Regions from separate parts of the Sphingorhabdus lacus genome, predicted to be linked through region 2. Evidence: predicted binding sites of a transcription regulator. Region 2 holds the regulator's gene; each other region holds the start of a gene.
The links. Region 2 encodes LexA, which represses DNA repair genes until DNA is damaged. Its sites were predicted from a motif close to GTTCCNCNCTTGTTCT; they were not measured.
Positions count from the first base shown of each region.

Region 1: recA (recombinase RecA) is a predicted target of LexA. The motif match lies at 1,972-1,987, and genes of this name have one in related genera.
Region 3: EUU25_RS15020 (S24 family peptidase) is a predicted target of LexA. The motif match lies at 2,131-2,146, and genes of this name have one in related genera.

Region 1 covers NZ_CP035733.1:1,224,452-1,229,746, reverse strand. The annotation lists gene EUU25_RS05735 (hybrid sensor histidine kinase/response regulator) at 1-1,882, shown strand, start outside; gene recA (recombinase RecA) at 2,064-3,149, shown strand; gene speB (agmatinase) at 3,303-4,121, shown strand; gene EUU25_RS05720 (glutathione S-transferase family protein) at 4,131-4,757, shown strand; gene alaS (alanine--tRNA ligase) at 4,846-5,295, shown strand, end outside.
Region 2 covers NZ_CP035733.1:911,334-916,628, reverse strand. The annotation lists gene EUU25_RS04225 (ComEC/Rec2 family competence protein) at 1-1,242, shown strand, start outside; gene lexA (transcriptional repressor LexA) at 1,236-1,922, opposite strand; gene EUU25_RS04215 (molybdopterin molybdotransferase MoeA) at 2,012-3,190, opposite strand; gene moaC (cyclic pyranopterin monophosphate synthase MoaC) at 3,184-3,660, opposite strand; gene trpC (indole-3-glycerol phosphate synthase TrpC) at 3,657-4,436, opposite strand; gene trpD (anthranilate phosphoribosyltransferase) at 4,436-5,295, opposite strand, start outside.
Region 3 covers NZ_CP035733.1:3,143,311-3,148,605, reverse strand. The annotation lists gene rpmF (50S ribosomal protein L32) at 1-104, opposite strand, end outside; gene EUU25_RS15030 (MAPEG family protein) at 302-700, shown strand; gene EUU25_RS15025 (MBL fold metallo-hydrolase) at 707-1,393, opposite strand; gene EUU25_RS15020 (S24 family peptidase) at 1,434-2,072, opposite strand; gene EUU25_RS15015 (hypothetical protein) at 2,193-2,399, shown strand; gene EUU25_RS15010 (hypothetical protein) at 2,396-2,668, shown strand; gene dgcA (N-acetyl-D-Glu racemase DgcA) at 2,903-3,898, shown strand; gene EUU25_RS15000 (pyridoxamine 5'-phosphate oxidase family protein) at 3,893-4,393, opposite strand; gene EUU25_RS14995 (acetyl-CoA C-acyltransferase) at 4,918-5,295, opposite strand, start outside.

The DNA of each region.
Region 1 (5,295 bases), 310 kb from region 2:
CGAATATCTGCTGTGGCGGCTGGCCCCCATTGAGCGGCTGGACATTGAAAGCCGTGCAATCGAGCTCATCTCTGGCCGGATCGGCCGGGCTATGGCGCAAAGCGGTATCATGGCGGTCTCGCTTGCCAATGATGGCCGTATTCGTGCGGCCAATGCGGCATTTGCCCTGCGCGCCGTCGGCAGCGATCAGGAACCCATTACCGGCCGGCCTTTCGCAAATTATATGCGGATGGACGAGAAGGGCAGTATCTTCTTCGAACGCGAAGGACGTCGCGGCCTGCCGATCCGCTTGCTCAATGTTCCCCTGACCGAGGACAAATCCGACGGTGCGGCCTTGCTTTTGGCCGTGGATGAAGAAGGGCCCAAGGTCGAACGGGGCATGGCGCTTGCCCATGTCGAACAATTGCTTTCAACGCTTCCACTGGGGTTGGCGCTGGTCGACCGGGACGGACGTTTCCTGTTTGCCAATGACGCCTTTGCGCGGGTTCTGGACATCAGTGTCGAGGCGCTGCCGTCCTATCCCGCAGATCTGGTGATTAACGAAGACAAGGCCGCCGTACTCGACAGCATCCGCCGATTCGGCAGCGGGGCGATGACCTCGGGCGATATTGCGGTACGGTTGAAAGAGCGGCCGGACGAGGTCATCGCGCTGTCCATCGCGGGTATTCGCGGGCTGGGTGAGGCGGCTGTCTTGCTGGGCCTCAAGGACAATAGCGAGGAAACGAAGCTGAAACGTCAGGTGGCGCAGCAGACCAAGATGGAATCCATCGGTCAGTTGGCGGGCGGCGTGGCGCATGATTTCAACAATATCCTGACCGCTATCATAGGCTATTGCGACCTGATGTTGATGCGGCACCAGCCGGGCGACGGCGATTATGACGATATCCAGCAGATCAAGAACAACTCCAACCGTGCGGCCAGCCTGACGCGGCAATTGCTCGCCTTTTCGCGGCAACAGACCTTGCGTCCGCAGATTTTGCAATTGCCCGATGTGGTGGCCGATGTGTCCAGCCTGTTGAAACGCCTGCTGGGCGAAACAGTGCGGCTGGAGGTGCATCATGGCCGCGCGCTGGGCCCCGTGCGTGCCGACCCGGGCCAATTGGAACAGGTCATTGTCAATCTTGGCCTCAACGCCCGCGACGCGATGGAAAAGGGCGGTGTCGTGCATATCAGCACCAAGGCCGTATCGCAGGACGATGTGCGGGCAATGGGTAGCGAGATTTTGCCCATCGGCGATTATGCGCTGTTGTCGGTGGAAGATAGCGGCTCCGGGATAGCCAAGGAAAATCTGGCCAAGATTTTCGAACCGTTCTTCACCACCAAGGAAGTGGGCAAGGGAACGGGGCTGGGCCTGTCGACGGTCTATGGCATCGTCAAACAGTCGGGCGGGTTCATCTTTGCCGAATCGGAAGTGGGGCAGGGCACGCGCTTTGACATCTATCTGCCGGTGCATGTCGGCGAAGTGCCTTCGGCAGATACCGGCAAACGCGAATTTTACCGGCCCAAGGATTTGTGGGGCAGCGGGCGGATCCTGATCGTCGAGGACGAAGACATGGTCCGCGCCGTCGCCGAACGCGCACTGGTGCGGCAGGGCTATGTCGTCGAAACCGCGAGCGATGGTGAAGAGGCGCTGGCGCTCTTTGCCGAGGGCAAGCGCTATGATCTGGTCGTATCCGACGTGGTCATGCCCAATATGGACGGGCCGACCATGGCGCGGAACCTGCGCGGGCAATTTGGCGACATAAGGTTGCTCTTCATGTCAGGCTATGCCGAGGAACAATTGCGCGAGACCATCAGCCTCGACAATGTATCGTTCCTGCCCAAGCCCTTTTCGGTACAGCAAATTGCCGAAGCGGTGCATGATGCCATGGCGATGGAGTAGGCGTTGGGGTGTTAGGGCTGTCCCCAACAACAGAGGTTTCGCAAAAAAAACAGTTTAAATATCTAAAAAACAACATTAATAAAAATTATGTTCCGCTCTTGTTCTTTGAGAACAAATAACGTACATCATCCTTCGTTCCGGTAATGTTCCGGATGCAGGCATGACGCTAAGGAGTGGAAAAATGGCAGCAAGTCTTAAAGTTATCGATGGAGTTCAGGCAAAGAATATGAACAGCGCAGAACGTGATAAAGCACTCGAAGCCGCATTGGCGCAGATTGACCGTGCCTTTGGCAAGGGTTCCGCCATGAAGCTGGGCAGCCGGGAGGCGATTGCCATTGATGCGGTTTCGACCGGATCCTTGGGCCTCGACATCGCGCTTGGAATTGGCGGTTTGCCAAAGGGGCGTGTGATTGAAATTTACGGTCCGGAAAGCTCGGGCAAGACGACCCTGACCCTGCACGCCATTGCGGAAGCGCAAAAGGCAGGGGGCACGGCGGCCTTTATCGACGCGGAACATGCGCTCGACCCCGCTTATGCCAAGAAACTGGGCGTCGATATCGACAATCTGATCGTGTCGCAGCCGGACACGGGCGAACAGGCGCTGGAAATCGCCGATACGCTCGTCCGGTCCAACGCCGTCGATATTTTGGTCATCGACTCGGTTGCCGCACTGGTGCCGCGCGCTGAAATCGAGGGCGAAATGGGCGACAGCCATGTCGGTCTGCAGGCCCGTTTGATGAGCCAGGCGCTCCGCAAGATTACAGGTTCGATCAGCCGGTCGAACTGCATGGTCATCTTCATCAACCAGATCCGTATGAAGATCGGCGTGATGTACGGTTCGCCTGAAACCACGACCGGCGGTAACGCGCTCAAATTCTACGCATCGGTCCGTCTCGACATCCGCCGCACCGGCCAGATCAAGCAGGGTGAGGATATTGTCGGCAACACCACCCGCGTGAAGGTTGTGAAGAACAAGGTGGCGCCGCCCTTCAAGCAGGTCGAATTCGACATCATGTACGGGCAGGGCATTTCCAAGACCGGCGAGTTGCTCGATCTGGGTGTGAAGGCCGGTATCGTCGAAAAGTCGGGTAGCTGGTTCAGCTACGATTCGATCCGCATCGGGCAGGGGCGTGAAAACTCCAAAACCTATCTGACCGAAAATCCCGAAGTGGCCGCAAAACTCGAAGCTGCGATCCGCGGCAAGACCGAGGAAGTGGCCGAGGTGATGATGACCGGTTCCGACGCGGAAGACGATATCGTCGAATAAGTTTCCTCTCCCCCTGAAGAGGATTAAGCGCGGTCTTGCCTGAGACCGCTGCTTTAGACCCGCCCTGGTCCACCCCGGGGCGGGTCATTTCGTTGGAGCCTTTAGCATTTTACCGTCCTTGACAGGGGCGAAGGCAAAAGCCCATCTGCTGCCATGCATCCCGCTATCCACCTTCTCGGGCTTCCCACGGACCAGAACAGCTCGTTCGAACGCGGCGCGGCGCAGGGGCCCGCCGCAATCCGCGCGGCCTTGTGGAGCGACCGGGGCAACCTTTCGTCCGAATCGGGGCTGGAAATCGGTAGCGATATCGAGCTTGTCGACCATGGCGACCTGCCGCTGACCGATAGCGACTGCGCCGCCGACGATGCGATGATCGCCAATGCGGTGGCCGGCATTCTCGCCCGGGGCGGCATCCCCCTTGCGCTGGGCGGTGACCATGCTGTGACCTATCCGCTCGTCGCGGCGGTGGCGGCGCATCATGGCCCGCTGAACATCCTGCATTTCGATGCCCATCCCGACCTTTATGACGATTTTGAAGGCAATCCGCGCAGCCATGCCTCGCCCTTCGCCCGCATATTGGAGGGCGGCCATGCCAGGCGGCTGGTGCAACTGGGCATCCGCACGCTCAACCGCCACTGCCGCGCGCAGGCCGACCGTTTCGGCGTTGAAATCATCCCCATGGCCAACTTCGCCCCCTCCCAGGTGCCGGTGCTGGACGGTCCGCTCTATATCAGCATCGACCTCGACGGCATCGACCCCTCCGAAGCCCCCGGCGTCGCCCATCCCGAACCCGGCGGCCTCACCGTCCGCGAAGTCCTGGCCGTCCTAGCCCGCCAAAAAGGCCGGATTGTGGGCGCCGACATCGTCGAACTGAACCCGAAAAACGACCGCAACGCCGTCACCGCCACCCTCGCGGCCAAGCTCCTCAAAGAGCTCGCAAGCTTCAGCCAAGTTAACAAACCTGATTTTTAGGAGAGCAAAATGTCACTGATCGTCCACCATCTCAACAATTCCAGGTCCCAGCGTATCCTCTGGCTGCTGGAGGAACTGAACCTGAATTACGAAATCCGCCACCACCAACGCGACGCCGTCACCAATCTCGCACCCCCCGAATTATTGGCTGTCCATCCGCTCGGTAAATCACCGGTGATCGAGGACGGCGGCAAGGTGATCTACGAATCCGCAGCCATCGTCGAATATATCTGCGAACGCCACGGCGGCGCGCATCTAGTTCCGGCACGCGGCACCGACGACCATATCCGCTACGTCGAATATCTCCACTTTGCCGAAGGGTCGGCCATGACGCCGATCCTGTTGAACCTCTACACCGCACGCCTCGGCGAAGCCGCCGCACCGCTGCGCCCCCGGATCGACCAGCAACTGCAAAGCCACTTCCAATATATGGAAGACCAAATTCTGCCATCAGGCTGGTTCGTCGGCGACGCACTGACCGGTGCGGACATCATGCTCAGCTTCCCGGCAGAAGCTGCTGTCAAAATGGGATATGCCGCCGACAAGCCGAAACTCACAGCCTATGTGGCCGCAATCCACGCCCGCCCAGCCTATCAGAAAGCACTCGAAAAAGGCGGGCCCTATGCCTATGCCTGACAATATCGTCGATTATCGTCAAAAGACGGTGATTTCTTGCTTGTTACATGTTCCATCTATCTGGAAATCCATCTAAGTCGCTCACGCTATGACCTCAACAAATGACATCCGCCGCGGTTTTCTCGACTATTTTGGCAACGCCCAGCATGACGTAGTGCAGTCTGCACCGCTCGTGCCCTACAATGACCCTACGTTGATGTTCGTCAACGCCGGGATGGTGCCGTTTAAAAATGTCTTCACCGGCCTTGAAAGCCGGGAGATTCCCCGGGCGACGTCGAGCCAGAAATGCGTGCGCGCCGGTGGCAAGCATAATGACCTCGACAATGTCGGCTATACGGCGCGACACCATACTTTCTTTGAAATGCTGGGGAATTTCTCCTTCGGCGATTATTTCAAGGAAGATGCGATTGTTCATGCCTGGACGTTGCTGACGAAAGTCTGGGGGCTTGATCCCAACCGGTTGACGACCACCGTTTATCACACCGATGACGAGGCATTTGACCTGTGGCGCAAGATTGCAGGCCTTCCTGAAGAACGT
Region 2 (5,295 bases):
ATGGTCGCGCTCCGTTACCCGGTTCCTCTATTGGCAGCCGGTTTCTCAGCGTTAGGGGCTGTCGCATACACATTGTTAGCTGGGGCTGAAGTCCCCACCGTCAGGTCGTGTATTGCCGCGTTGCTCATTCTTTTGGCTATGGCGCTCGGGCGCGAAGCGTTAACGTTGCGCCTCGTTTCGGCAGGAGCGATCATTGTATTGCTCTTCTGGCCCGAGGCTATGGCAGGACCAAGTTTCCAACTCAGCTTTGCGGCTGTGGCAACGATCGTGATTCTGCACGAAGCAGGCTGGATGAAGCGCTGGACCGAGCGCCGCGATGAAGCCCTGATCGCACGGGCATTGCGGGCGATTGTCGCGTTGATTGTTACGGGCATAGCCATCGAATTCATTCTAGCGCCTATCACGCTGTATCACTTTCATCGCACCGGGATGTACAGCGCCTTTGCCAACGTTATGGCGATCCCGCTCACAACCTTTCTCGTGATGCCGGCACAAGCCTTAGCGCTGATGCTCGACTTGGCGGGAATTGGTGCTCCGGCCTGGTGGATAGCCGGGCAGGGGATCGAGGCCATTCTCACCTTGGCCCGTTCCGTCAGTTCGTTGCAGGGCGCTGTGATGATGATGCCCGCCATGCCACTATGGGCATTTGTCATGATGGTTTTCGGAGGGCTGTGGATCGGCCTGCTCAAGAGCCCTGCTCGTGTTGGGGGGCTGCTCCCCGTTGCGATTGGCATGTGGGCAATGCTGTCCGCACCAAGACCTGATGTGTTGGTAACGTCGGACGGCAAGCATTTGGCTGTGTCGGAGCCCGACGGACGTGTTGCGTTGCTACGTGCGCGAACGGGTGAGTATATTCAGGACATGATGCTCGAAAGCGTCGGTACATTGTCCGAACCCGTGAATATTGAGCAATGGCCTGGGACACACTGCTCGCCCGATGTGTGTGTAATTAGCATGCGGAGGGGGAGCAGAGAGTGGAGCATTATGGCGACGCGGACAGCCTATGCCATACCGGAGCTTGAAATGGCCGCTGCCTGTCGCCGGGCAGATATCGTTGTGAGTGATCGCTGGCTACCGGTATCCTGTCAGCCCAAATGGATCAAAGCAGATAGGGGAATGCTTGCCGAAAGCGGCGGGCTGGCGTTCTTCCTTCCGAGCGGCACCGTCGTTAGTGTCAACGATGAAAATGCGCACTATCCTTGGGTAAAAGCCGCCCGAACCGAACCGCCGATAAATCAGTGATAGCGACGTAATAGCCCAGCCAGCTTTCCTTGCACCTCGACTTCATGGGACTCGAAATATTGCGGTTCATAAAGCGAGTTTGCCGGATCGAGACGAATTCGCTGACCTTCGCGGCGCAGATATTTCAGTGTAGCCTCTTCACCCCGTACAAGAGCAACGACGATTTCGCCGTCACGCGCTGTGCTCGCCTTTTTAATCAAGGCATAATCGCCATCCAATATCCCGGCTTCCACCATGGAGTCTCCAGATACTTCAAGCGCATAATGTTCACCGCTGCCGAGCAAAGCCATCGGTACAGAGAGCGAGTTTTGTCCCTCAAGCGCTTCGATAGGAACACCCGCAGCAATCTTGCCGTGCAGAGGAATTTCGAGAACATCGTTGGCAGCGACGGGTAGATTAACCTGCGCTTTGTTCGACGCGATGGCAGGGGTTAGCTTGGTGATATTGGAAGGTCGGCTCGTCCCACCTTCCGGCATTTTTACAACCTCAAGTGCGCGGGCGCGGTTGACGAGGCGGCGGATAAACCCGCGTTCCTCTAACGCACCAATCAGCCGGTGGACACCGGATTTGCTTTTCAAATCGAGAGCTTCCTTCATTTCTTCAAATGAAGGTGAAATACCGCTTTCTTCCAGATGCTTATGGATAAAAAGAAGCAATTCATGTTGTTTTGCGGTGAGCATGTGACGTTCCCGATATGTTGAACATGAATGGAACGATTAGAGAACAAATGCGGTTAAGTCAACACTTGGTAATCCGAACACAGTTTCCGTCAGTCGATCCGCAAAAACTGGGCAGGTTCCCCCGCTACCCGTGCGGGCGCGTCAACGGGGTTGATTAGCAGAGCATTTGCCATGGAAAGCGGTGTCAGCATTCCGCTATCTTGCCTTGAAAATATTGAGATCACGCCATTTTCTTCAAGGGCGCGGAACAACTCTGTTCTTTTGCCACCCGCGGCGATCGCATGGTTTAGTGTGCCATTATTGACCTTAGGTAGCGGTGCTGTGCAACCCGCCAGAAATCGCACTAAGGGCAAAAGAAAGAGTGTTGCTGTGACATATGCCGATGACGGATTTCCGGGCAATCCAAGGATGATAGTCTTACCGATTCGTCCTACAATGAGGGGCTTTCCAGGTCGGATGGCTACTTTCCAGAAGTCGATTTGGGCACCCAATTTACGGAGCACCGGTTCCACCAGATCATGATCGCCGACAGAGGCGCCACCTGTAGTGACGATGATATCGGATTGCATGCAGTTCTGGATTGCAGTTTCAAGCGCTTCCATCGTGTCTTCTACAATTCCGCAATCCGTTACATCACATGGTAACCCTGATAGCATAGCGACAAGCATTGGGGTGTTACTGGAAGGTATATGGGCATCATCGCAAAGCTCGCCGGGCGCACGTAATTCGTCTCCCGATGCCAAAATGCTTACATGCGGGCGGCCACCGACATTTAACGTTCCATAACCGGCCATCGCCGCGACCGCGATGGCGCCGGGGGTAAGTTTGATCCCCGTATCCAGCAAAGTGGAGCCTTCGAGGAAGTCGCCACCGGCACGTCTGATATGCGCCGCTGGTTTCAGGAGTTCCGATCCATTCAGTTTTAGTGTCGCGCCATCGCGGATCGCATCTTCTTGAATAAGCACCGTGTCGCAGCCTGCCGGCACATGTGCGCCAGTAAAAATACGGACCGCTTCGCCTGCGCCGACTTCGTTCCCAAAAGGTCGACCTGCTGCGCTTTCACCAATGACGCGCCAAGGGCCAGGTTGGGTGAAACTGCTGAGGGCATAACCATCCATCGCCGAAAGATCCGCAGCGGGCTGGGTGCGTTTCGCGATAACGGGTTCAGCCAGATAGTGGCCGGAACAAGCGGAAAGCGGCTTTGATTGGGAAGGTAAGCGGGTAGCCAAAGCCAGTAGCTGCGATTGGGCCTCGTCCAAGCTCAGCATGCGGGACGCACCCAATCACCTGATTTGCCGCCACTTTTGGTTAAAAGACGAATTTCTGTAATCGTCATGCCTTTGTCGAGAGCTTTTGCCATGTCGTAAATGGTCAGGAGCGCGACAGACACCGCCGTCATCGCTTCCATTTCTACGCCTGTTTGCCCGGTAAGACGCACACGCGACGTTGCGCGAATGCCATCGGATTCAAAGGTGAAATCTACTGCTATTTTCGAAAGCAGCAACGGATGGCATAGTGGTATGAGTTCGCTCGTTTTCTTCGCAGCCATTATCCCGGCGATGCGTGCGGTGGCGAGGACATCGCCTTTCTTGGCGCTGCCTTCAACGATAGCCTGCAATGCGTTCGCCGACATTTGAATCCGGCCCTCGGCCACCGCCTCGCGAACAGTGTCGGCTTTAGCCGATACATCCACCATATGCGCAGCACCGCTTTCATCGAGATGGGTCAGTTTCGTCATGCACCCGTCAATAGCATATGCGTTGCTTTTTCGACATCCTTCTGCCGCATCAAGCTTTCGCCGACCAGAAATGTGCGGACCCCGGCTTGCGCCATCCGTGTGCAATCGGCGTGGGTCGAAATACCACTTTCGCACACCAACAATACGTCTGACGGAGCCATTTTGGCCAGACGCTCGGTCGTCGACAGGTCGACATCAAATGTCTTCAAATTGCGGTTGTTTACGCCGATCAGCTTCGACTTTAAATGTTGAAGCGCGCGCTCCATTTCACTCTCGTCGTGCACTTCGACAAGTATATCGAGGCTTTGGGCGAGTGCCGCGTCTTCAATCTCGCACATTTGGCTGTCTTCTAATGCGGCGACAATGATCAGGATCGCATCAGCACCCATGGCCCGCGCTTCGTCACATTGCCAAGGGTCGACGATGAAATCTTTGCGGATAACAGGCAAGTCGCATGCTGCCCGTGCGGCGACCAGATAATCTTCATGTCCCTGGAAATAGGGAGCGTCGGTAAGAACCGACAGGCATGCTGCACCACCGGCCTGATAAGACCTCGCATGGGCCGCAGGATCGAAATCGGCACGGATGAGGCCTTTGGAGGGGCTGGCTTTTTTAATCTCTGCGATCAGGGCAAAACCGGTTTGCGCACGCGCGCGTAGAGCCGCTTCAAAGCCGCGGACTGGCGACGGCGAAGGCCAATGTGCCAAGCCTTTCGGCTTTCGAGTGGCAACTTCGCCCATTTTCGTGGCGCAGATTTCGGCAAGTTTGTCGGACATTAATAAGCTACCCAGCAGTTTAACAGAGCCTTGGCCAAGCCCTTGTCAATGGCTTCGGCCGCTTCTTCGACACCGGAATGCCAATCATGCACATGCCCTGCCACCATGAGCGCCGCCGAAGCATTCAGGAGGACGGCGTCGCGATAGGCACCGGCTTCCCCATCAAGGAGTCGCATCAATGCCGCGGCATTATAAGCCGCATCGCCACCCCGAAGTTCCTCCGAAGGGTGTTGCGCCAATCCGGCGCTTTCAGGTGTAATCCGGGTCGATGACTGGCCAAGCCGATGGACGCTACTGGGACCCGAGATCGAAAGTTCATCCAAGGGTTCGTCTCCGGCGACCAACATCGCATCTTCATAGTCGAGGAGTTCCAAGGCACCCGCATATACCGGCAGGAAATCGGGCCGCGCTACGCCGATCAACTGGCGCTTTACTCTCGCCGGGTTAGCAGCGGGTCCGGTCAGGTTGAATATGGTGCGTTTGCCAATCGCCTTGCGGATCGGAGCAAGCGGCGCAAGCGCGGGATGATGCTTCTGCGCAAACAGAAAGCATATTCCAAGATCGGCTAGCGTGGCTTCCGCCGTTTCGCTCGCCCGGTCGAGATTGAGACCCAGCGCCTCCAACGTGTCCGCAGCACCCGCTTTGGATGAGGCGGCACGGTTACCATGTTTCGCAACGGGCACCTCACAGGCAGCGACAACGATCGCGACTGCGGTTGAAATATTCAGACTATGGCTTCCGTCGCCGCCGGTGCCGCATACATCGATGGCGCCCTCAGGAGCCGAAATTGTCTTCATCCTTTTGCGCATCTCGCGCACGGCGGCGGTGATTTCGATACTGGTTTCGTCGCGGTCCGACA
Region 3 (5,295 bases), 1.2 Mb from region 2:
TCGCCACAATTTGCACATTCCTGAAATGCGGCAACTTTAAGCGAATCATGGCTGCGGCGCATACCGCGCTTCGAAGGGGACGTTTTTCTCTTGGGGACAGCCATCTCGGCACCTGTTCCATTTCAAAATCAATAAGTTCTGGCGCATGATAGGTCAAAAGGCAGGTCGTGGCAAGCAATCGCCAGAATCGGCCTTCATAAACCGCACATGTCCGTGTGAGCGGCGCGCTATACCGCTTTTTCTGTGCTTTGCAAGCCGAGAGATAGCAGTTAAGCGGATGCATCGAACAGGGAGAGTATAGATGCTGAGTTTACCCGTCACACTGACCATTGCCGCCGGCGCTGCTATTGTGAACATCTGGCTGATGGTCCGCTGTGGCCAGGCCCGCACCAAAGAGAGCGTTTCCATTGGCGATGGCGGCAACGAATTTGTCATCCGCCGGATGCGCGCGCACGCCAATTTCGTTGAAAGCGCACCCTTTGTCCTCGTCCTTCTGGCCGCGCTGGAACTGACACAGGGCACCAGCAACTGGCTGTGGGGTATCGGCATTGCCTATATCGTCGGACGTCTCGCCCACGGCCTTGGCATGGATGGCGGCGCCTTCGGCAAGGGCCGGATGGTCGGCACGCTGATCACCATGCTGACGCTGCTCGGCCTTGCCGGCTGGGCCTTGTGGACGGTCTACGCGACCGTCCTCTGAATAGAATCAGCGCGCGGCCAATATATCGTCGGCGACGAACATATTGGTCTTGCGTTCATAGCCGAACTGGCTCGTCGCGCCATGCCCCGGAATGAAGGTCACATCATCGCCCAGCGGCCATAGCTTCTGGGTGATGGCGTTGATCAGGTCCGCATGGTTCCCGCGTGGGAAGTCCGTGCGGCCAATCGACCCCTGGAACAGGACGTCGCCCACAATCGCCAGACGGCTGGGCGCGTGGTAGAATACGACATGGCCCGGCGTGTGCCCGGGGCAGTGAATGACGTCGAGCGTCAGATTGCCGACCGTTATCGTGTCGCCATCCTTCAGCCAGCGGTCCGGCTCGAACGTATGCGCCTCCATCCCCCAGCGTGGTCCGTCGTCGTCCAGCTGGGCGATCCAGAAACGGTCTTCCTCATGCGGCCCCTCGATCGGCAGGCCGAGTTCCTGCGCCAGCATGCCAGTCTGCCCGCAATGGTCGAGATGCCCGTGCGTCACCAGCAGCTTTTCCAGCTCCACCCCCGTCTGCGCCACTGCGGCCTTCAGCTTGGGCAAATCGCCGCCGGGATCGACCAGCGCCGCCTTGTTGGTTTCGGTGCACCAGAACAGCGTACAATTCTGCTGCAGCGGGGTTACCGGAATGATGGCGGCTTTCAGGGGCGGCTGCTTGCCGCCGGGGGAAGTTACATTGGTCATATCCGCCTATGTGGCGAAGCAGCGACGGGCTTGCAAGCCTTCACAGCCGCCGCCCCGCCCACACGACCCGCCCGATCACCGCAACGGCGCTGCCTTTGACGTCGGGCCAGTCGGGATAGGCGGGGTTATCCGACAATATCGACAGCCGCCCCGCCGGACCCAGCGCCAGCCGCTTGACCATCAGCACATCGTCCAGCCGGATCACATGGATACCGTCGCGCAAACCGGTGGCGGTGGCCCGCCGGTCGACCATGATATCGTCCCCGTTGTTCAACGTCGGCGCCATGGAATCGCCGTCGACACGGATCAGCGACAGGCTCGCCGGGTCCAACCCCTGTTTGCGCAGCCATTTTTCGTCAAAGCCGATCTTGCCCGCCAGCGTCTCCCCTTCATTGATGGCACCCGGTCCAGCCGAAGCCCCGACCGCCAGCTTGGGTATCAGGCGCATTCCGGCCTGCGCGGGCGGGGGTGCGATACCCCCCAAGAGATGTTCCTCCACACCGAAAAAACGCGCCAATATTCCGCGTTCTATTTCGGGCAGGCGCTTGGGTGTGCCGCGCTTGATATATTGCTGAATATAGGCCGCATTTCGCCCGATCAGCTTTGAAAGGCGGGCATAGTCCTGCCCGCTTTCCATGATCAGGCGATGCAGAACTGCTCGGGGTTCTTCATCAACCATATTTGCTCCACATCGGAAGGAAATTTCCTAGACTTGTAGGATTTCTCCTATCACAAATGTTCTATATTTGTTCCATTTGATTCGGGCAAGGAAAACCCGGTCGCACTCGGAGGAGAATCCATGCACATCAACCGCCTCGTAGAATGTTTCCTGCGCGAAAAAGGCATCGCGCCCACGAAATTGGGCCGCCTGGTCGCCCGCGACCCGCGGCTGGTGCTCGACATGCGCATGGGCCGGGAATTTCGCCCCGAAATGGAGACAAAAATACGGCGCTACATCGCCGCCAACGCGCCCAGGCTCGAAAGCGGCAAGGATGTGCCCGCATGATGTGCCAAAGACGGCTGCTGCGCGAACTGGACCGGCTTCTGCCCGGCGGCCAATGGCGCGTGGTGCAGGAACGGCCGTGGTTCAGCCTGACCTTTTCCGGCGTACAGATGACCCTATCCTGCACACCGGCCCCTGGGCGCGGGCCGCAAGAGGTTGCAGCGATATTGGAGGCGCATGAATTCACCCTGCCCGGCCGGATCGTGGCCGACATCGCGGTCGAAGAGGCTGACGGGGGATTGGTGGTCGTGCTGTTGGTGCTGGAAGGATAGGGTGGGATTTTTTCGTCAGAAGGAAGAAGGGGGCATTTTTCCCGGCCCCGTCACCCTGAATTTCGATGCCCCCGTCACCCTGAACTTGTTTCAGGGTGACGGGTAGTGACAAGTCGTGTTTCTACTTCCCTTCTTCCTTTTGCCGAAAGAATCAAAACCTTCCTCCCCCGAAACCCGGCTTGCATTGCCGCACATAGTTGGCCAGTCTGGCCCCGGGATAAATCGGGTGGGGCCATGGCGTTACGTATAAGTGCAGCTGTCGAACGCTGGCCTGTTGCAGGGCAATTCATCATCGCACGTGGCGCCAAGACTTATGTCGATGTGCTGGTCGTCGCGGTCAGCGACGGGGCGCATTTCGGGCTCGGGGAGAGCACGGCGATCTATTATAATGGCGAAACGGCGGAAAGCTGCCTTGCCGAGGTGGAGGCTGTGCTGCCCCAGCTGGAGCCTATGAACGCGGATGCGGCGCGCGAAGCGGTGCAGATTTTGCTCCCTCCCGGCGCGGCGCGCAATGCGTTGGATTGTGCGCTGTGGGATCTGGCGGCCAAGGCGGCGGGCGTGCCCTTGTGGCGTTATGCCGGTCTGTCGGCTGCGCCTGTGCCGCTGGTGACGGCCTTTACCATTTCGCTCGGCGAACCGGCGGTAATGGAGGCGGACGCCGCCAGGGCCGCCGCGCGCGGATTTGGCCTTTTGAAACTGAAACTGACGGGTGAAGGCGATATTGCCCGCGTCGCCGCCGTCCGGTCCGGAGCGCCCCATGCGCGCCTGATTGTCGATGCCAATGAAAGCTGGGGCGATCTGGATATCGCGGCGGAGGCTGCGGCTCTGGCGGCATTAGGCGTGGAGATGATCGAGCAGCCCGTCGCCGCAGGACAGGACGCGCTGCTGGCCGAAGTGCGTGCGCCGTTGCCGTTGCTGGCGGACGAAAGCTGCCACAGTGCCGCCGATGTCGCGCGGCTGGCGCCCTATTATGACGGGGTGAATATCAAGCTCGACAAGGCAGGGGGCCTGACCGAGGCGTTGAAAATTGCCGACGCCGCGCAGGAACGGGGGCTGAAGGTCATGGTCGGCTGTATGCTGTGCACCAGTCTTGCAGTTGGCCCGGCCTTTCTGGTCGCGCAACGGGCGGACTGGGTGGATCTGGATGGACCGGCGCTTCTTGCCGAAGACCGGCCCGACCATTTCGGCTTTACAGGCGGGACAATCGCCCCGCCCGCACGCTTTTTATAGGCTGACTTCAGCAACCTTGTCCTTGTAATCTTCCTTGGGATCAATGCCGAGCAGCATCTTGATACCCGCAACAACGCTCGACGCGTCAATCCAGATTTCGGCATTTTCCGGCTCAAGGCGGATGAGTGCGATTTTGGGATCGTCCTTGCCTTCATACCATGCCGCGACAAAACGGTTCCACAGCCGGTCAATGATGGCAGGGTCCCGCGTCGTGGTCAGCGTGCCGTGCACGGTCGCCCAGACATCATGACCCTTGGAGGTGAAATGCGCCATGGCGCGTGAGTCCTGGTTGATCTTTTGGTAAAGCCCGTTTTCGGTCGAGGTGAAAAACCAGATCGGGCCGCTGTAGAGATTACCTTCCAGCCCGGCATCGTCGAGCTGCGCCGTCATCGGCCGCGCATGGCCATCTTCGCCCTCGGCAAGGCCCAGGAACATCGTCCGGTCAGACTTCAGCGCCTTCCAGAATTTTTCCTTGATTTCGGTATGGTTCGTCATGTTCGTCTCCTTTTCAGAAGAGCAAAACCTGCTCAGGGCGTTTGGGTTCCGTCGGTTCGTCGTGGGTGAAGGTGAGGCGCACTTACGATTAAACATAGTTGTACTATTATAACCATTTACTTCGTGGGCCAGTCGCCGTTATGCGCAAAGGCGGCAGCAAATTGCTGCCGTTTTTAAGAAAGGAAAACTGATGGCATGACAGCTCAGGCTGCCTTGGTCATCATCGGACTGATTGGTCTGATGCAGGCCTTTACGACCTTAGTGTTGAAGATCATTGAGGTTGCACGGTCCAAGTGACCGTTGGGCGGGGTTCGGTGTTACAGCGCCGAGCCCCAAACAGGTAGTCCCAAAAAAGGTTGAACCCGGCCGTTACAGCGACCGGGTTCTAGAAAGAAATGGAATGACTTCCAAACTGCATTTTGGCTATTATAGGAAGTTGCCTTATAAATCAAGACCCTATTCCATATTGATCGCCAAAGCGCAGGAGGAGACTGATCCAAACAGGTTCGTCTCCCCATTGCTCCTTAGAATATCTCGAACAGCCCAGCTGCGCCCATGCCGCCGCCGACGCACATGGTGACGACGCCATATTTGGCACCGCGGCGTTTGCCTTCGATAAGGGCGTGGCCGGTGCAGCGCGCGCCGGTCATGCCATAGGGGTGGCCGATCGAGATCGAGCCACCGTTGACGTTCAGCAGTTCATTCGGAATGCCGAGCTTGTCGCGGCAATAAAGCACCTGCACGGCGAAGGCTTCGTTCAGTTCCCAGATGCCGATATCGTCCATCTTCAGGCCAAAACGCTGCAGCAATTTCGGAATGGCGAAGACAGGACCGATACCCATTTCGTCGGGCTCGGTTCCGGCGACGGCCATGCCGACATAGCGTCCCAGCGGATTGAGGCC